DNA from 3 places in the Glutamicibacter sp. NPDC090743 genome. Region 3 is predicted to be linked to each of the others. Evidence: riboswitches for the same ligand, from Rfam matches in the RefSeq annotation. Region 3 holds a riboswitch; each other region holds the start of a gene.
The links. A riboswitch is a leader RNA that binds a small molecule or an ion and turns the genes downstream of it on or off. The one in region 3 is predicted to bind S-adenosylmethionine.

Region 1 (6,842 bases), on a different contig from region 3:
CTTCACGAAACTGGGTGTCATTCGGCAGATACAGCCACAGGGCCATACCGCCCGCTATGAAGCCCGCGTTGGCGACAATCACCACCATGTGGTGTGCCGCCAGTGCGGAACGCTGGCGGACGTCGACTGCGCTGTCGGCGGCGCCCCGTGCCTGCATGCTTCCAATGACCACGGGTTCAGCATTGATGAAGCCGAAGTGATCTATTGGGGCACCTGCCCGGATTGCCAGGCTGCGAACGCATAGTTGCTGTCTAAGTAAACCCCTAGATTTGCCATCGTCATCAGCGCAGCTGCTGTGCGATGGATAAAACCAGATAAACCCTAAACAATCCGGAAGGAAAGAGCACATGTCTGAGATGACTGCAGGTCAGTGCCCAGTAGTTGGCGGCGCGGGTCGAATTCACCCTACCCAGGGCAATGCCAACACCGAATGGTGGCCGAATAAGCTGAATCTGAGGATTCTGGCCAAGAACCAGCAGGTTTCCAACCCGCTGGACGAGAACTTCGACTACATTGAAGCCTTCAATGCCCTCGACTTGTCGGCAGTAAAAGCCGACCTGACCGAAATCATGACCCAGTCGCACGACTGGTGGCCAGCAGACTTCGGCCACTACGGCCCGTTCTTCATCCGCATGGCTTGGCACTCCGCAGGCACCTACCGCTCGCACGACGGCCGCGGCGGCGGCGGCGCAGGCCAGCAGCGCTTCGCTCCGCTGAACTCGTGGCCTGACAACGTTTCGCTGGACAAGGCTCGCCGCCTGCTGTGGCCAGTGAAGAAGAAGTACGGCCAGTCGATTTCCTGGGCCGACCTTATCCTGCTGGCTGGCAACGTGGCTCTGGAAGACATGGGCTTCGAGACCTTCGGTTTCGCCGGCGGCCGCAAGGACGTTTGGGAAGCAGATGACGATGTCTACTGGGGCCCGGAAAAGGTCTGGCTGGACAGCGAACGCTACACCGGCAAGCGAGACCTGGATGCTCCTCTGGCAGCAGTGCAGATGGGCCTGATCTACGTGAATCCTGAGGGTCCTGACGGAAATCCGGATCCGCTGGCCTCGGCCGTAGACATCCGCGAAACCTTCCGCCGCATGGGCATGAACGACGAGGAGACCGTCGCGCTGATCGCCGGTGGCCACACCTTCGGCAAGACCCACGGCGCGCATGCCGATGACAAGATCGGCCCGGATCCAGAAGCAGCTCCGCTTGAAATGCAGGGACTGGGCTGGAAGAACGGCCACGGCACCGGCAAGGGCGCGGACACCGTGTCCTCGGGTCTTGAAGTCACCTGGACCTACCACCCAACCCGCTGGGACAACGAGTTCTTCCACATCCTCTTCGCCTACGAATGGGAACTGTTCGAATCCCCAGCAGGCGCCAAGCAGTGGCGCCCGGTCAACAATGGCGGAGCCGGCTTGGTCCAGCCTGCATTCGAGACCTTGGAACACCGCGAGCCACGCATGCTTACCAGCGACCTGGCCCTGCGCTTCGACCCGGTCTACGGCCCGATCTCCAAGAACTTCAAGGAGAACCCAGACCAGTTCGCAGACGCCTTCGCCCGCGCATGGTTCAAGCTGACCCACCGCGACATGGGCCCGAAGTCCCGCTACTTCGGCCCAGAGGTTCCTGCTGAGGACCTGCTCTGGCAGGATCCACTGCCAGCAGCTCCGCAGACCACCTTGGGTGCAACTGAAGTTGCCGCACTTAAAGCCCTGATCAACGATTCGGGACTGACCGTCCAGCAGCTGGTATCCACGGCTTGGAAGGCCGCTTCGACCTTCCGCACCTCGGATAAGCGCGGCGGCGTTAACGGCGGCCGCATCCGCCTGGAACCACAGGTCTCCTGGAGCGTGAACCAGCCTGAGCAGCTCAAACCGGTAATTGCCAAGCTGGAAGAGATTGTTGACAACTTCAACGCCACTTCCGGGATCAAGGCTTCCTTCGCGGACGTCGTTGTCCTAGCCGGCAACGTCGGAGTCGAGCAGGCAGCCCTGGCAGCTGGCCAGCAGGTCGAGGTTCCATTCACCCCGGGCCGCGTAGACGCAACCCAGGAGCAAACCGACGTTGACCAGTTCGCATGGCTGGAACCAGTTTCCGACGGATTCCGCAACTACGACTCGGGCTTCGTCAAGCTGCCTAGCGAGTACTTGCTGATCGACCGCGCGAATCTGCTGGGCCTCTCGGCACCGGAAGCGACCGTACTGCTCGGTGGACTGCGCGTCATCGGCAATAACTGGGACGGCTCCAACTTGGGCGTCTTCACCGACACCCCAGGCGCGTTGACCAACGACTTCTTCGCGAACCTGCTGGAGCTGGGGTTGGAATGGACCCCATCCGCTGACGAGCAGACCTACACCACCACCGATGGCCGCTGGACCGGCAGCCGCGTGGATCTGGTGTTCGGTGCCAACTCCGAGCTGCGTGCACTGGCCGAGGTTTACGCTTCGGATGATGCCAAGGAGAAGTTCGTCAATGACTTCGCCTCCGCTTGGGCCAAGCTCATGGACGCAGATCGCTTCGAACTGCGCAGCAAGTAGCAGCTGCTGGGCCGCGAGCCCGTAGCAATTAGTGCTGGGCTGCTGCTTCCCGCAAGGGAGGCAGCAGCCCAGCACTTGTTTCATGCGGGAGCTGCCCGTCAGAACAGCGTCGCGGCGCCGCTGGCGAAGTCCGGGTTCTCCAGCTTCAGCAGCTCGGACTTGGCTTCCAAGCCTCCCAGGTAGCCGCCCAATGAACCATCGGTGCGCAGCACCCGATGGCAGGGCAGCACGATGGGAATCGGGTTGGTGGCGCAGGCTGAACCGACGGCCCGCACCGCCTTCGGCTTGCCGATCTGCTGCGCCAGCTGGGCGTAGCTCAGGGTATGCCCGTAATCGATATGACCCAGTTCCAGCTGCACCTGGCGGCGGAACTCGGTGGAGAGCTGCAAGTCCACCGGAAGATCGAAGCCATGCCGCTGGCCCGCGAAATACTCCTCCAGTTGCCGGGCGGCATCATCCAGGCTCGAATTGTCGCGCAGGATCCGCGGGCTGAGCCTTTCCGAGAGCACCTCCAGAATCCGGTCATGGCCTTCGGATTCAAAAGCGACCCGGACCAGCCCGGCATCGGTGCTGGCCAGCAGCAAGGCCCCCACGGGGCTATCGACCACGCGATAGGCAACATCAACAAGTTCCCGTGCACGGGCCCGCTCAACGAGCCGGCCCTGCAGCGAGTCGAGGATTTGCGCTTCAGCGGCCGTAGCCTGCTGCCGATAATTTATTCCGTTCATGGCTGCTCCCTCCATAGTTCTTGGTCATCCATCCGGGCCCGCAGATTCTTGATCCCATCGGCGCCCGAACGCCGGGCGGCAGCTTCGGTGCCGGAAAGGATTCCGGCAATTTGCGCGTAGCTCATTCCGCCCAGATAGCGGTAGGCCACCACCTGCCGCTGCTTGCCAGGAAGCTGGTTCACCTCATGCCACAGCTGCAGGTTCTCCAACTGCAGATCCGGCCGTTGGGCCGATGGGGCCAGGCTGTCCACGTCTTGGCCGATGAGGATTTCCGGCTTGTTCCTGCGCAACTCGTCAATGGCTTTGTTCCGGGCAATACGCACTAGCCATGCCAGGACATTGGCGTCTTCAGGCAATTGCGGGTACGCCTTGAGCGCGGCAAGGAACGTTTCGGACCAGGCGTCTTGCGCGCGATGCTCATCAAGCAGGGCACGGCAAACGCGCAGGACGTTCAGTCCATAGTCCTGGACTATCCGCTCGAACGGTGCTTGCATGGATCTCCTGGCATTTGCGCCTTCATGGCTTCTCACCATGTAAACGTACGAGGAGACCATTTTGTGAGGCGTGAATGAAAAAAATTTCCTTCACGCAGAGACCCCATGGATTCCTAGAAAGCCATCAGATCCAATTCGCTGGCGATCTGCTCAAGGCGGATCAAGTCCAAGTGGAGCATTTCGCCATTTTCCACGCCTTGGGGATCCGTGGTTCCGGCCAATGCGTCACGGATGGTGCGCATGGTGGCCCCATGGCTGACAATCATGACCTTGCGCCCGGCATGCCTGCTGGCCAACTCCAGCAGCGCTGGCACCGCACGGCTCAAGATCTGGGCACGCGGCTCACGCAGGTCCTTGGCAGCAGCCGATTCCGCTTCGCTGACCTCGGCCATGATCCGGCCTTCCAGCGGGCCGAAGCCGCGTTCAATGAGTTCCGGAACAGCGTTCCCCGTCTCGGCCTCGATCTGCTGGGCAATCAGCGCGGCAGTTTCCCGGGCACGTTCCAAGGGCGAAGCAAGTACCAGCGACCAGTTCTGGCCGATGAGCTGGCGCCCGACCTCGCGAGCTTGTTCGCGCCCGGTATCGTTCAACGGGATATCGGTACGCCCCTGCAGGCGCCCTGCAAGGTTCCAATCGGTCTGCCCGTGTCGCACCAGTGCCAGCGAAGTATCCATGACTCCAGCCTAACCGGGGTAATAGGTATCGAAGAATCTCCGATAACAGCTCCAATACGCAACGTTACGACTCATAGTTGGGTCACGAACGGTCATGTTGCGAAGATTATTACACCATCCCGAGCGGCTGAGAGATCTGGTTCGATGACGCCGCAGCAACCTGCCACATCCGGTGGTTACGGTGCTACCGCCAGAAACGATGCAGCCGCCTACCCGTTGGACCACAGCAGGAAGCGACATTGATTCCGGGATTCCTGCCTCGATCGCGGCCCGCCCTGCGGTGCCCGCGAAACCCCAATCGACAAGGAGTCGTAAGCCACCATGGCAGATCACAAGTTTGGATTCCGCACCCGCGCATTGCATGCCGGAGGCACCCCCGATGCCGAGCATGGCTCACGCGCAGTGCCGATTTACCAGACCACTTCGTTCGTCTTCAAGGACGCTGACGATGCGGCCAACCTCTTTGCCTTGCAGAAGTACGGCAACATCTACTCGCGTATCGGCAACCCGACCGTAGCGGCTTTCGAAGAGCGCATGGCTTCGCTGGAAGGCGGCATCGGAGCGGTAGCCACCGGCTCGGGCATGGCCGCGGAATTCGTCACCTTCGCGGCCTTGGCCCAGGCAGGCGACCACATTGTGGCTTCCTCGAAGCTCTATGGCGGCACCATCACCCAGCTCGATGTCTCGCTGCGCCGCTTCGGCATCAACACCACTTTCATCGACTCCAATGATCCCGCCGACTTCGAAGCGGCGATCCAGGAAAACACCAAGGCCGTCTACACCGAGGTGGTGGCCAACCCGTCCGGCGACATCGCTGACCTGAAGGGCCTGGCCGAGGTGGCGCACCGCCACAATCTCCCGCTGGTAGTCGATTCGACGCTCACTCCCCCGTACATCCTGCGCCCTATCGAGCACGGCGCGGATATCGTGATCCACTCGGCCACCAAGTTCATCGGCGGGCACGGCACCACCCTGGGCGGCGTGGTCATCGAGTCGGGCAAGTTCAACTGGGGCAATGGCAAGTTCCCCACCATGACCGAACCGGTTGCCAGCTACGGCAACGTCTCCTGGTGGGACAACTTCGGCGAGTACGGCTTCCTGACCAAGCTGCGCAGCGAGCAGCTGCGCGACTTCGGACCGGCTCTGCCGGCCCAGTCCGCATTCCAGCTGCTGCAGGGCCTGGAGACCTTGCCGCAGCGCATGGACAACCACCTGTCCAACGCGAAGCAGGTCGCTGCCTGGTTGCAGGCCGATGAGCGCGTGACCTACGTGAACTATGCCGGCCTGGAATCCCACCCGCAGCACGCGCAGGCCAAGGAGCTACTGCCCATGGGCGTCGGCTCGGTCTTCAGCTTCGGGGTGAAGGGCGGGCGCGAAGCCGGCTCGAAGTTCATCGAAGCCCTGCAGTTGGCCAGCCACCTGGCCAACATCGGCGATGCCCGCACCCTGGTGCTGCACCCGGCCTCCACCACCCACCAGCAGCTGAGCGCCGAGCAGCTGGTCTCCGCTGGCGTGCCAGAAGATTTGATCCGCCTGTCGGTAGGACTGGAAGATGTCGAGGACATCCTCTGGGATCTGGACCAGGCGCTGGCCGCTTCGCAGGAAGCGATTGCCGGTTCCGCCGCAGGGTTCGAGGCACCGGCCTACGACGGTTCCGCCTGCGCATTGCCAACCGCTTCGAAGGGAGCAATCTAATGACTGCCGTTGATACCGCTTGGGAAGGCCCGGGAGCCGCACAGCGCCTGGAGATCCTGCGTGACACCAAGTCCATCGCCATTGTCGGCGCCTCGAACAAGCCATCGCGCGCCAGCTATTTTGTGGCTACCTACCTGCTCTCCTCCTCCAAGTACAAGGTGTATTTCATCAACCCGGTACTCGATGAGATCCTGGGCCAGCCGGTGTACAAGTCGCTGGCCGATCTGCCGGAGACCCCGGATCTGGTGGAGGTTTTCCGCAAGCACGATGACCTGCCTACCGTGTTGGACGAGGCCCTGGCCGTAGGCGCGAAGACCCTGTGGCTGCAGCTGGGATCCTGGCACGAGGAAGTGGCCCGGCGCGCCGAGGCCGCGGGCATGAATGTGGTCATGGACCGCTGCGTGAAGATCGAGCACGCCCGCTTCCACGGCGGCCTGCGCCTGGCTGGATTCAATACCGGCGTCATTTCCTCCAAGCGCCAGGTACTTGCCTAGGGAGTCCAAGATTCCAGGAAATGGGTGCATGCAACATTGCGTTGCATGCACCCATTTTTCTGCGGCAATTCCCCGGAAATGGCCGGTTTGGTCAACGACGCTGAACTTTTGCACGGAGCATTCCGAAGGAAGAACAAGACCTCTGCCGAACCATGGTCGATGCAATTGGCCCACGGCATGCCGTGGGTGTGGCCCCGAAGTGCTCGACGCATTCAATCACAGATCG
Region 2 (6,842 bases), on a different contig from region 3:
GCTGGGCCGCCTATCTTTCCGTCGGTTCCCGGCCGGCGGCCTGCTACCCGGCATCCGCCGAAGCGTTCCTGGGTGAACTCCGCCACGAGTCCATGCGCTTTCGGCGCAATGGCATGCCCTCGGCGTCCACCTTCGAGGTCCATGGCCACGAAGTAGCGCTCTATCCCATCCTGTCCGGAACCACGATCCACGGATATCTCGGAGTTGCCGCCGGGCGCAGGCCGACCAAGGCCGACCGGCAGATCATCATGACGGCCTGCACGTTGCTCTCCTTGCGCGCCAGGCAACGGGAATTGGCTGCCAGCACGAATAACGCGCTCAGCTCGGCCACCGCAAAATTGTTGCTGCATGGCCAGCCCGAGGCGGCACGCCTGGTCGGGGAAGAAGCCGGATTGGGCAGAATACCTGTTCGTGTGCGAATCCTGCTGTACCGGGCAGGTGCCGATACCGATGCAGCAACCGCACTTCATGCGCTGCCCTCGCTGGCGCGCCCCGCCGCCTTGCCCGATGTCGCCGCAGCGGTACGCGAGTGCCAGCTTCACTATGAGGACGGCGCCGAACATTATTTGATACTTCCCGAACCCGCAGACAGTTCCGGCAATGGCGAGGCAGTGGCACCGCAGGCTGCAACCGCAACGGGCCCGATGGCGTGCGGGCGATTTGATTCCCCCGCACCCGAAGTCCACGCCGTACTCTCCCAACCATTGAACTTGGCCGAGATCCCTGCCAATTTGCCTGCCCTGCGCCAAACGCTGGACGCTGTCCCGTTCGGGACCATGGCCTGCGGCGCCCCGGGCTTCGATGCCAGCGCAGAGACCTGGGTCAAGGCCCTCGCAGCGTACGCGCGCGCCGATCTGCTCTCCGCGGTCACCTCCTACCTGCGCCATCGCGGCCATTGGGAAGAAGCCTCCCGCGAATTGGGCATCCACCGAAATTCCTTGCGCCACCGCATCACCGTGGCCCAGGAATTGCTTGGCGCCAATCTCGATGATCCGGATGCCGCCGCCTCGCTCTGGCTGGCCCTGCGCCGGGCACAGAAATAGGCACGCCGCAGTCTCTGCAATAGCCAGATCCCGCGGCGTGCCCTAGGTACAGCCGTCAGCCCTTGAGCCGAGTCCGGCTATCGTGCGGCGCACTGGCGCGTCGCGTTGCTGTGGCGTCCGGGCCGGTGGCACCGAGCTTGGCTTGCTGGCGGATGCTCAGCTTCTGCAGCAATTCCTCTTCCGCGAATTCGCCCGGCGCAATCCCGCGTGGCACCCGCAGCAAGAAGGCCATGCCCAGGATCCACCAAGCGGCGAAGAGCAGCCACGGCTGCCACCCGATGGCCGCCGGCATTCCCGGAAGATACAGCGAAATCAGGCCGGCGCAGAAGACCACCGACAGTACGCCGATGACCTTGCCGCCGTTTCCCGCACCGCCCACGCGCAGCGGGCGTTGCATCTGCGGTTCGCGCTGGCGCAGAATCAAGAACGCCACGCCCACCAGCAGGTAGGCGATCACGATCGACGGCGAACCGGAATCCACCAACCATCCGAGCATGGCGGTGCCGAAGAATGGAGCCAGAATGGAGAGGCCGCCAATGAACAGCAGTGCATGGCTCGGTGTGCGGTGCTTCGGATGCAGGTAGGCAAACCAGCGTGGCAGCATCCCGGAACTGGCCATCGCGTACATCAGCCGCGAAGCACCCATCAGCAACGAATTCCACGAGGTGAGGATGCCGGCAATGCCGCCGGCGATCAGCACCTTTGACATGATTTCGGAATTGAACAGTGCCCCCATCGCGTCGGCAGTGGCAAGTTCGGATCCGGCGAGCGCCGAAGCGCCCATTCCCGAGGCGGTGGCCAGGATGATCCCCACATACCAGGCGGTGGCGATCAGCACCGAAATCACCACGTACTTGCCAATTTTTCGCGGGGCGATGTCGCATTCCTCGGCGGACTGCGGGATCACGTCGAAGCCGACGAACATGAACGGCACCACGATCATCACGCCGAAGAAGCCGGCCACCCCGTTTTCGAAGAATGGTTCCATATTCCTGCTCTCGCCTCCGGTGAATGCGCCAGCAAGCAGCATTGCGCCGATGACGAAGAGGAAGAGCACCACGAAGGTCTGCACTACACCGGCGGTCTTGATGCCCCGGATGTTAATCCAGGTGATCGCTATCGCACCGGCGACACCGACCAGCGCCCAAGTCAAGTAGACCTCTGAGCCAGCGATCTCCCATAATCTGATCTGCGAAAGCTCCGGGAAGAGATAGAGCACGGATTTGGGCAGTGCCACTGCTTCAAAGGCCACGATCGCAATGTAGCCGCCGACGATGGCCCACGAACCGGCAAAAGACCAGCGGGCGCCCATGGCGCGCAGCAAGTAGTTGTGCTCACCGCCTGCTTTCGGCATGGCCGCAACGAGTTCGGCATAGGTCAGGCCGACTACCGCCATGATGCCACCGCCAACCAGCATGGCCAGCGTGGCTCCCAGCGGACCGGCGGTGGTAATCCAGTCGCCGGTGAGCACGACCCAGCCAAAACCGATCATCGCGCCAACGCCTATGGCCAAGGCATCCCAGCGGCCGAGGACCTTCTTGAGGCCTGGTTCTGCGGTGTGGTTCTTCGCGGTTTTTCCTGACATGGCAACCCCTTCTGGAAAGTTGATCAGGATCACACTATGCAAAATCGCGCCAAAGGGTATTGGATGTTTTGACTACATTTCAGGCTATTTTGCCCAAATCAGGAGGCTAGGCCTTGCCGGAGCGCTTCTTGCTGGCTTTCACCAGCGCGCGGTCGACCTCGTGAATGCCCAGGCAGAAGCCTGCGGACATGACCAGCGATTTGATCGTCAGTTCGGAAAGGTCATCAGCTACGTACACCAGCTGGATCGGTCCGGCCAGGACCAGCAGGACACCGGTCCACAGCACATACGCCCACGAGGTGCGTGCCTGCGCCATCACCGGGAAGCGTGCCCGTCGGCGAATCGTCCGCACGCCAATGGTGACAATGACGACGGCCAGAATCGCGGCGCCAATGAAGAAGAAATTGCGTTGGGTGCGGATCCAGGTCAAGGTGGTGCCAATAAGAACGCCGAAAAGTATCGAAGCCCACCAGCTGATACTGCGCAGTTGATCTTGCGCAGCGGTTGGTTCGCCTGTCCTCACGCCTCTCCCATCACTGATTGTCCCGAGCGCCCGGAACAACGCATCGTTCCTAGAATACGCGGTTCATCTCCCCGCAGACGAACGCGCAGCCGCACTGCGCATGCCGTGCCATGGCAGCAAGTGCCGTGGCTTGGCGTCATGAGAGGATCAGCGTCCAGGTAACCACAGCGACCTCATCAGAATCGTTTTCCCAGCTATGCGGTTCACGCCCGGGGAAGGTGATCGTATCGCCTGCTTCGAGTTCTACGCGCTGATCAGGCAATACCAGGATGAATTTTCCAGCGATCACGTGCAGCACTTCCAGCTCGCAATCCACCGAATACAGTTCCGCTTCACCGGTGCCCTTGGGCGCAATCTCGGCGCGAATCATCTGCACCCGCTTCTCGCTGCGCGGCGTGACCAGCTGCTCCGTGATGCCGTCACCGCCCAGGGAAACACGGGGCGCCTGCTCCAGTCGGACCAGTTTCGTTTCAGGAACCTCGAAGAGGGTACCGACCTCCATGCCCAGCACTTCGCACAACCGCAAAAGAGTGGAAACCGAAGGGCTGGTCAGGTCGCGCTCCACACGCGAGAGGAAACCCTTGGTCAGTCCGGATAGCTCGGCGACCTGGTCAATGGTCATACGCTGGGTCTGGCGCACCCCGCGCAGCCTCGCACCGATATTGATCGCAGCACCGGTTGGTTCAACTGGCAAGGTTTTCATCGTTTGGCTCCTCGACGTTTTCTGCAGCAACAACCGCAACCACTTTGGCTTCAAGGCCTGCGGGGCAAGTTTACCAATGGTAAACACACCGCGCCCTCTACCGCGAGGCTGCAGCGCTCACTAGACTCTGTCCATGGACAGCACCAAGGACAAGCTCTGCGGGTACCTGAACGACGCGCGCGAGAATGCGATCTACAAGGCAGAAGGCCTCGCCGAACACCTGGCACGCACTCCGCTCACCCCCACAGGCACCCATATCCTGGGAGTACTGCACCATTTGGCGATCAATGAATACGAATATTTCGGCACCTGCCTCAAGCGCAGGGCCGATGACCGCTACGTTCGCGAATTCATTGCGCCGCATGATCCCGACGCGGATTTCCTCCCGCCAGCAGATATGGATGCGCAACAGCTGATCGGCCTGTATCGGAAAGCCATCGCCTTCGCCGATGAAGCCATCAGCGACCTGCCCCTGGACTGTCCCGTAGAGGTACCGTGGTGGGGGCCAGCTGGCAAAACCACCTTGGATCACCTGCTCATCCATGCGCTCGCCGAGACCTCCCGGCATGCAGGGCATCTGGATATTATCCGCGAGCAGCTCGATGGCCGTGCTGGCTGGACCGCGCAACTGGATCTGCTGCCCGGCTACACCGCGGGGCAATGGGCCGAACAACGCGAGAAGCTGCAGCAACTGGCCAATGCCTTTGCCCCGGGCAGCTGAGCCGCAGTCATATTACGCATTCGGACTTCACCGCGCCCTGCCACCGGCGGTACCATCGGAAATGTTGCTTCACGAGACGCGGCGCCAAGCTCCGACTGGCCGCGCACCAACCCCAAGTTCATGGGTGGTTCGGATGAGGAAGCGGTCCGCGCATCAACAGGTGCACGGGCAAGAGCGCGCAAGAGAGTTGACGTCCCATGGCATATCCGATTCTGCCCGTCATCGACCGCCAGACCGGCCAAGTGCAGTTCAAGGCCGAAGGCCGCTGGCGCACCTGCTACGTTGCAGATCCGCTCAGGCTTGAACAGCTCATTGCTCGTTGTGCCCGCCGGCCGACCTTCGACCCGGCCACATCTGAATTGCTGCTGGTGGTGCCAGTCGCCGGAGATCCTGCGGGCAAGCGATTTGCTTTTAGTCTTGCCAAATTCCCAAGTGCAGGAGCCCTGACTAAACTGGGTAGTTGATCCGATCCACGGGTTTCATTGGGAAACTCCATGTTCCAGGAGAGTCATCTTCGCGATGTCACAGCACTCAGCAACCGAACCTACCAAAGCGCAGATCCAGCGATGGCGCAAGTATCTCGCTGATGAAGTCGCAGAAGGCTCCATCTACCGGGCCCTCGCGGAAAAGAAAACCGGGCAGGAACGGCAAATCCTGCTGGGCCTGGCAGAGGCGGAAGCACGCCACGAATCCCACTGGCGCGTCCTGCTCGGCGAACATGTCAAGGAAGTCCGCCCGTCGCTGCGCCGCACCATGCTGCGTTTCCTGGCATTGCATTTCGGTTCGGTCTTCGTCCTGGCCATGGCCCAGCGCTCCGAGAGCAGTTCGCCCTACCGCGATGACAAGGACGCCACCGCGCAGATGGCGGCCGACGAACAGGTCCACGAAGAAGTCGTTCGCGCGCTTGCTACAGCAGGCCGTGCGCGCCTTTCGGGCAACTTCCGTGCTGCGGTCTTCGGCGCCAACGACGGGCTGGTTTCCAATCTCGCGTTGATCATGGGCATCGGTGCGACCGGTGTTTCAGCGACCTTCGTGCTGTTCTCCGGCATTGCCGGCTTGCTGGCCGGTGCACTGTCCATGGCAGCTGGCGAATACGTTTCGGTGCGTTCCCAGCGCGAGCTGCTGACAGCTTCACGCCCAACCCAGGTCACGCTGACAGCGGCCCCGAACCTTGATCTGGACGCCAACGAGCTGCTGCTAATCTATAAGGCCCGCGGCATGAGCGATGAAGATGCCGAGCACCGGGCCGCCGAACGCATGGGCCTGTTCACCTGCGATTGCAACCCCGACTTCTCGCTGAACCCAGAGGGTCGCGGCGAAGAACTCGAGAAGGAGCACCAGGAGCTGGGTTCGGCCACCGGTGCGGCGGCCACCTCGTTCTTCCTCTTTGCTTCCGGTGCTGTGGTGCCGATCCTGCCGTATATCCTTGGCCTGTCCGGCATGACCGCGATCATCGTCTCGGTAGTCCTGGTGGGATTGGCCCTGATGATCACCGGCGGGATCGTAGGCCTGCTCTCCGGTGCCTCGCCACTCAAGCGCGGCCTGCGCCAGCTAGCCATCGGCTGGGGCGCAGCGGCCATCACCTACTGCTTGGGCCTGATCTTCGACGTCAGCATCAGCTAGTAGCCCGCTACGTTGCGACTGCCGGTACGGCACTGTCTGTACCGGCATTTTCCATGCCGTGCTCTAGCTGTTCTCCGGCCTCCGGGTACGCCGGCGCAGGGTTTGCATGCTCTGGATGAACTCCATCGCTTCTTCGGCGGTTTCCACCAGAGCAATCTTCTGTTCCATGACACGGTCCTTGGCCAGGGCCTGAAGCAGCGGCCAAGCAGGCAGATCCCTCGTCCAATAGTCCTTGCCGATCAGCACCATCGGCACCACGCGAGCACCGGTAGCGTAGTAGTTTTCGCAGGCATCCTGGAAGATTTCCTGCACCGTGCCAGCGGCCCCGGGCAGAACTACCAGCCCGCCGTTGGACTGCTCCAGCAGAATCGCTTCACGAATGGAATTGGTGAAGAACTTGGCAATCTGGGTGGCAAACAGATTCGGCGGCTCATGGCCGTAGAACCAGGTTGGCACGCCCAGGGACTGCCGCTGGCTCGGGAAACGCTCCTTGACCATCAACGCAGTTCTCGCCCAGCCGGTGCGCTGATGGATCGCATCTGGCACTTCGGCCAGCATCTGCAATGCCGTAGCGACATCTTCTGGTCCGTAATCGGCCAGCCACGCACCGGCATTGGCAGCTTCCATTGCGCCGGGGCCTCCAC
Region 3 (6,842 bases):
ATTCGCCGCACCACGTTGGGTCCAACGCCAGCGGCAACGGAGGCCATGGCTTTCTTGCTCTGCTTCTGAGCGGCGGCGGCAATCTATTGCTTCTCTAATCACGAATGCAATTGGCAAGTCGTTCCTAAGCTGCGCCGGAGAAGTGGAACTGTACGGCTTTGCAGGCATCAGGCGTTGCCTGGCCAGTCTTTTCCAAGCCATTAATTACGCTCAGCTGGGGATTCGCAGTACGTTCAACACTTCGGCTTCGAACGGCTGCGGTTTCCAATATCAGACTTATTGACCATTAATCTTTAGAATGGTTTGTATGCAAGAAGAAGAACTGATGCAGACGGTCGAAGAAGAATTCACCGCCATCTTATTGCGCGCCCGCCAGATGCTGATCCGTCGCGCCAAGATCATCCACCCGGACCTGCAGGATCCGGGGTACCGCTTGCTTGCAGTGGTCATCCGTGATGAAGCCCAGCAACAGGGAGCACTCGCAGAAAAACTGCGTCTGGACAAGGCGACTATTTCCCGCCTCGTGCAGCACCTCGAGTCTCTGGAACTTGTCACCCGCACCCAGGATCCTTCCGATGGCCGGGCCCAGCTGGTCTCGGCAACAGAAATCGCCAAGGAGAAGTGGCGCTCCAGCGGTAACACGCTGCGTGAGGAACTGCGCCGCCAGCTCAAGGAATGGGAAGCCGCCGAACTGAAGAATTTTGGAGATCTCCTGCACCGCCTCAACGACAGCTTTGAACAGATTCTCTAGTTCCCGATCTTCAGCTGAAGCCTTGGAGACCTTCTGGTTTCCAAGGCTTCAGCTTTTTAGGCTCACTCCATCAGCGCCAGGAAATCATCGGCGCTTAACGCCGCACTCTGCGCGGCTTGGGCAGTCTCTCCCAGGACATCATTGAACAGCTGCGTCTTCTTGGCCTGCAGCGCGAGCACCTTGGATTCGATGGTGTCCTTTGCCACCAAGCGGTACACATAGACCGGACGAGTTTGCCCAATGCGGTGGGCCCGGTCAATAGCCTGGGCTTCGGCCTGCGGGTTCCACCATGGGTCCAGCAAGATGCAGTAGTCGGCGGAAGTGAGGTTAATGCCGAAGCCGCCGGACTTCAGCGAGATGAAGAAGACCGGGAAATCTCCCTCGCCGAAACCGTCAATCAGTTCCTTGCGCCTAGGGCCAGTGGTGGACCCATCAAGGTATCCGTGCTCAATGCCCAGCTCTTCAGCGACGTCGCGTGCCTTGGCCAAGAAACTGGTGAATTGGCTAAAGACCAGAATCTTATGCCCTTCAGAAACCGCGTCCCCCATGAGTTCGCGCAGCATTTCAAGCTTCGCGCTCGGGGCATCGCCCTCCCCTACCAGGGACGGATCCAAGGCCAGCTGGCGCAGCAAGGTCAGCGATTGGAGAATCTGGAAGCGATTCGAATCAACGTCGTCAACCAGGCCCAGGACTTCTTGCCGCACGCGCTGGAAGCGGCGGTCATAGGCTTTGCGGTGCCCCGGCTCCAGTTCGACTTCCAGCACCTGTTCGGTCTTCGCCGGCAGCTCTGGAACGACCTGTTCCTTGGTACGGCGCAGCACGAACGGACGCAGACGGCTCTTCAGGCGCTCCAAGCGCTCCTGGTCTCCGTCGGCAATTGGTTTCTGGTAGTTGTCCTTGAAGGACTTCGCACCGCCCAACAGGCCCGGTGCAGCCAGTGAGACCAACGCCCACAGTTCCATCAGGTTGTTTTCCATGGGTGTGCCAGTGACCACGAATTTGCACGGCACTGGCAGCTGCCGGGCCTGCTTATAGCCTTTGGAGGCATGGTTCTTCAGCTGCTGGGCCTCGTCCATGATCATGACGTTGAAGCCGGCTGCTTCGAAATCCTCATAGGCCAGGCGGAAGATCGTGTAGCTGGTAACTACCAGCTGGGCATCACCGATCTGCGCAGCCATGCTTTGGCCGCTCTTTCTAGCTGTTGAAGTAATGCCGGTGACGCTCATCTGCGGCGCAAATCGCTGCGCCTCATTGATCCAGTTACCCACCACCGAGGTAGGAGCCAGCACCAGGAATTTCTGTGCAGGATCCTCGACGCGCGCTTGTTCAAGGCAAGCCAGCAGCTGGACGGTCTTGCCCAGACCCATATCGTCGGCAAGGACGCCACCGAGATCATGGGTACGCAAGAAGTTGAGCCAGGATAGGCCGTGGCCCTGATACGGGCGCAGTTCAGCGTTGAACGTTTCCGCTAGCTGGACCGGCTGCATTTCTTCACCGCTTTGCAGCGCCTTCATGGTCTGCAGCCACTGGTTGTGCTGGGCTTCGATAATGCCCAGATCCACCAGTTCTTGCCACCAGTCGATGCTCAACTTATGGATGCGGATCGTATCGCCCTGCACCGTGCCCAGCTCCCCGGCCTCTGATATCAGCTGGCGCAGCTGCGTGAAATCTGCACCATCAATCGGGATCACCGTAAGGTCATCGAGGACGAGATACTCATCTTGCTTGGTCAAGGCCTCCAGCAGCAGTGGGAACGGGACCTTGGTCTCGTCCAGGAGCACTTCCACAGACAAGTCGAACCAGTCCCCCGTGCTTTCGCCGGCTTCGACACTGACAGCGGCCGGCGCGTGGCTGATCCGGTACTTCGGCAGCCTGTTCTGCTCTTCAACGACCACATCAGGATGCTCTGCCAAGAGCGGCAATGCGTAGACCAAGAAATCGATGGATTCGGAGGTGCTGAATTCCTTCGGCGGGAAGATTCCTGAAGAGGTCAGTTGCCCCAAGGAAGCCTGCGCGCCGAGCTTGTCCTGCACCGAAGCAGCAATTTCCTTTTCCACGGCATACTGGCGGGGGCCCGCGGAGCCGTACTCCCAGGAATAGCTCACGGTCAGCGGAGTTCGGATGCTCTCCAGGGACAGCTTGAGGCTGGGGCGTGCTGGAACAGGGATGCTGTAGCTGTCATCCTCGCTCTTCAACGGTGCCATCAGGCGCAATCGATCCAGGTGCTGGCGCTCGAAAAGCTCAACGCCTTCCTGCGGGATGGATTGCGCACCGGATTCAATAAATGTGGCCAGTTCCTTCGTGACCGGTTCAGCGAACCGGGCCAAACCGATTTCCCTGGCCTTCGGCAAGGGGCTGGACGCGTAAGTCAACAAGGTCGGCGGCGTGCCTATGGGCAAGAGGTAGACGTGCTCTTCGCTCGGCCCGCGCAGCTTCCCTTCCATGCTCAGGCCATGTTCACCGCGACGCACATCCACGTGTGCCATGGCTGGTTGCTCGCTGAACTCCACCGGGGCCTTGGCCGTAGAACCACCGTTGACGATCTGCACTCCAGCTTCACGCAGGGCTTCGAACGCATCCAGCAGGTCCTGGCCTGGAAGATCCATCAAGGAGATCCACTCCTTGGGATCCCACGAATGGCGATAAGTATCTTGTTCAACGTGTTCACGCAACCGGTCCAGTTCAACGACCGCACGACGCTGCTTCTTGGAGAACCGCGCATCAAAAGCAACATTGCGCCAGCTGATCCCGGTTTGGATCCAGGGGCTCTTGGTTCCCTGGCGGGCCGGGCGTGCCTGCAAGGTCAGCGCGTCCTCGCCGCCATAACGGGGTTCGCTGACCACTTTCAGGATCAATCCCAGCGGTTCTTCGACAGCCAGCGGCTCATCGGAAATGACTGGAAGCAGACGGTCAAGGGTACGTTCCCACTGCGGCTTGCTATTGCGTTTCCATGCGTGGGGATCCACCCCGGAGTCGGAGACGAAGAAGCCCTGGTCTTCTTCGGTGGTGACCTCGATGAGCAAGGCGGCGACATCTTCACAGGACTGAACCCCCGGATGCTTCCCGCAGAAGCTGGTGAAGCTGATATTGCCCTCGGTGATTTCCAATTGGGCCATCACCGATTCGCGCAGCACCACACCGGAGATGCGGGTAGATCCCGGTTGCATTACCCGGTTGGCGATCTGCACTTTTCCGGAATCACACAGGAACTGGCCCAGGTTGTATTCGGATTCGGTCACCAAGGTCTGGGCCGCAGAAAGTGTCAGCTGGAATTCCATACTCGCCGTTCATTGTTCGTGCAGTGGGCGCCCGAGAGCTAGATTCCATCTTAGCGAGCCGGAAAGCAAGATGCCCGGTGACGAAAAGTTACTTCTGCCCTTTACCCGCGGGCCCTGTAACCGATAGAAATTAATCACTGAATCACGAGTTCCACTCTTTGAGCCCTGGCTGAGTGGACGGCAACCCTCCTGCGTCATTGTGCGGGGTGCCCCAGGTGAAGATTCGACGCATCTTGACAGCCAAGATGCGTAAGCGATGGCGCCCCTTGCGCCAGAAAGGGGATCAATTCCCCATGACTAATGCAGCATCTGCCCCAACCGTATCCGAAGACCGCGCACAGCGCCTGCAGGAAGCAGGCAAGGGCTGGGGCGAACGAATTTCGGCTGCCCCGCAAAGTGCCCAATTGACTTTCACTGTGGAGGGCGAAGGCTTCGATTCAGTAGCCAGCAACATTGTCTCGGGCAAGCACACCTTCCAGGTCGACGAGCCAGCTGCCCTGGGTGGCAGCGACCTGGCCGCAAGCCCCGTGGAATACGCGCTCGGAGCGCTCATCTCCTGCCAGGTTGTGGTCTACCGCTTGTACGCGCAGAACCTCGGCATCCAGGTGGACGACGTGAAGATCCAGGCCAATGGCCACCTCGATGTCCGCGGACTCTTTGGCATCGACCAGACCATCCGCCCCGGCTTCTCGTCGGTGGATCTGGACATCCGGATTGCCGGACCGGAATCAGCTGAACGCTATGAAGAACTGCGCCGCGCAGTGGATGCCCACTGCCCGGTGCTGGACCTCTTCGCCAATCCGGTGCCCGTGACAACCGCGGTAAGCATCGCAGAGTCCAACTAGAGTTCGCTGAAGCAAAGAGCACCGCGGCGGCCCCTGACTTCAGGGGCCGCCGCGGTGCACTTCTAGCTGAAGCCAACTACTGCCCCAGGAAGTTCAGCAGGACTTTACCGGAGCGAGCCGAATCCTTCGCCGTTTCAAAAGCTTCAAGCGAATCGGCGACCGCGAACTCGTGGGTAACCGCCTCGGAAACCTGCAGCGACCCGTCGGCCAGGGCAGCAAGCACCTGGTCGATTTCGTCGTTGAAGCGGAAGGAACCAACCAGTTCCAGCTCGCGGGTAATAGCCAGCGAAATGAGCGCCGGCTGTTCTCCAGAGGGCAGCAACCCGACCATGACCACTCGACCGCCGCGCACGGCACCGCGCACGGCGGAGGCCAACCCGCGGAAGTTGCCGCTGGCCTCGATCACCACGTCCGCGCCCACCTGGGCAAGAGCTTCCTGGTCACCGGCGCGCAAAGTTGAAGTGGCACCGAGTTTCCCGGCGATTTCCAACGGCTTCTCGTGCATGTCCACTGCGATGATTTCCTTGGCTCCGGCACGCTTGAGCACTGCTACAGCGAGAGCTCCGATCGGCCCAGCACCAATAACCAGCATCTTCTTGCCGGCGACTTCACCGGCGCGCGACACCGCATGCCAAGCAACCGCAGCCGGTTCTGCCAGTGCCGCATCACGCAGTGCTAAGCCAGCAGGCAGCTCACGCAGCATGCGTGATGGCAGGTTCACTTCGCGGGCGAATGCGCCCTCGGTGTGCGGGTAGCGGGCGGCCGAGCCCAGATAGGTGCACCCCGGGGAAAGATTCGGGCGGTCGGCCGGGTAGGGTTCCCCGGTCTCGCCTGGTGTTGCCGGGTGCACGGCGACTTTGGTTCCGGCTGCCGGCCCGCTGCCGTCAGCGGCGGCCTGCATGACGGTCCCGACGATTTCATGCCCGAGAACCATTGGAGCCTTGAGGATCGATTCCCCGGCGGCGCCGTGGCTCCAGTAATGCAAGTCTGATCCGCAAATACCGCCGTAAGCGATGGCAACGCGTGCTTCATCTGCTCGCGACGCTGCCAGCTCGATTTGTTCAATACGCAAATCACCGGCTGCATGGGCCACGACGGCCAACGTGCTGGTGGCGAGGGAATTAGACGACAACGCTCATGCCTCCGTCGATGAAAATGGTCTGCCCGTTCACGTAGTTCGATCCATCCGAGGCCAACCAGACTGCTGGTCCGGCCAGATCCTCGACAGTTCCCCAACGGGCAGCCGGGGTGCGGCCCAGAATCCAGGAATTGAATTTCTCGTCATCCACCAGATTCTGCGTCATCTCGGTGTGGATGTAGCCCGGTGCGATGCCGTTGATTTGCAGTCCCGAACCAGCCCATTCGGCGGTCATGGCGCGGGTGAGATTGCGCAGGCCGCCCTTGGCCGCGGTGTAGGCGGAGATGGTGGGGCGGGCCAGGTCGGTTTGCACCGAGCAGATGTTGATGATCTTGCCTTCGCCACGCTGCACCATGGAGCGTGCGACTTCTCGGCCTACCAGGAATGCGCTGGTGAGGTTCGTGTCGATCACGCGCTGCCAGTCAGATACTTCCAATTCAAGCATGGGCACGCGGTGCTGGATACCCGCGTTATTCACCAAAATGCGGATGGGGCCGATGTTCTTTTCAATGGCTGCGATGTTCTCGCGCACGGCGGCATCATCGGTGACATCGAAGCAGGCGCTATGGATTCTTTCGGTGCCATGGCGGGTACCGAATTCGGCGGCAGTTTCGGCCAGGCGTTGCGCATCTCGGCCGTGAAGGATGATGGTGGCACCGGCATCCGCCAAGGCACTGGCAAGTTCGCGGCCAATGCCGCGGGAGGATCCGGTGACCAGGGCCAGGCGTCCGGACAGGTCAAAAAGTTGGCTCATGAATTCCCTCGCATGAAGTGTCGATGGTACATCGACGGGAACCCATCAGCGGTATGAACCAGCTGTTAAATCCGAA

Region 1: it holds a riboswitch for S-adenosylmethionine, as region 3 does, so the genes downstream of both, ACIQTS_RS14200 (O-acetylhomoserine aminocarboxypropyltransferase/cysteine synthase family protein) here and ACIQTS_RS12595 (OsmC family protein) in region 3, are expected to answer to the same signal.
Region 2: it holds a riboswitch for S-adenosylmethionine, as region 3 does, so the genes downstream of both, ACIQTS_RS16345 (hypothetical protein) here and ACIQTS_RS12595 (OsmC family protein) in region 3, are expected to answer to the same signal.

The regions. Positions count from the first base shown of each region.
Region 1 is NZ_JBIVXE010000006.1:249,580-256,421, forward strand. It holds gene ACIQTS_RS14175 (Fur family transcriptional regulator) at 1-244, shown strand, start outside; gene katG (catalase/peroxidase HPI) at 348-2,531, shown strand; gene ACIQTS_RS14185 (methylated-DNA--[protein]-cysteine S-methyltransferase) at 2,630-3,259, opposite strand; gene ACIQTS_RS14190 (RNA polymerase sigma factor) at 3,256-3,753, opposite strand; gene ACIQTS_RS14195 (histidine phosphatase family protein) at 3,867-4,427, opposite strand; SAM riboswitch class I at 4,539-4,633, shown strand; gene ACIQTS_RS14200 (O-acetylhomoserine aminocarboxypropyltransferase/cysteine synthase family protein) at 4,749-6,122, shown strand; gene ACIQTS_RS14205 (CoA-binding protein) at 6,122-6,616, shown strand.
Region 2 is NZ_JBIVXE010000008.1:43,740-50,581, reverse strand. It holds gene ACIQTS_RS16370 (PucR family transcriptional regulator) at 1-1,043, shown strand, start outside; gene ACIQTS_RS16365 (APC family permease) at 1,099-2,628, opposite strand; gene ACIQTS_RS16360 (hypothetical protein) at 2,735-3,151, opposite strand; gene ACIQTS_RS16355 (helix-turn-helix domain-containing protein) at 3,288-3,854, opposite strand; gene ACIQTS_RS16350 (DinB family protein) at 3,988-4,575, shown strand; SAM riboswitch class IV at 4,643-4,756, shown strand; gene ACIQTS_RS16345 (hypothetical protein) at 4,773-5,039, shown strand; gene ACIQTS_RS16340 (VIT1/CCC1 transporter family protein) at 5,095-6,198, shown strand; gene ACIQTS_RS16335 (LOG family protein) at 6,262-6,842, opposite strand, start outside.
Region 3 is NZ_JBIVXE010000005.1:358,028-364,869, forward strand. It holds gene ACIQTS_RS12585 (MarR family transcriptional regulator) at 308-751, shown strand; gene ACIQTS_RS12590 (DEAD/DEAH box helicase) at 814-4,029, opposite strand; SAM riboswitch class IV at 4,170-4,291, shown strand; gene ACIQTS_RS12595 (OsmC family protein) at 4,323-4,874, shown strand; gene ACIQTS_RS12600 (L-idonate 5-dehydrogenase) at 4,951-6,006, opposite strand; gene ACIQTS_RS12605 (SDR family oxidoreductase) at 5,996-6,766, opposite strand.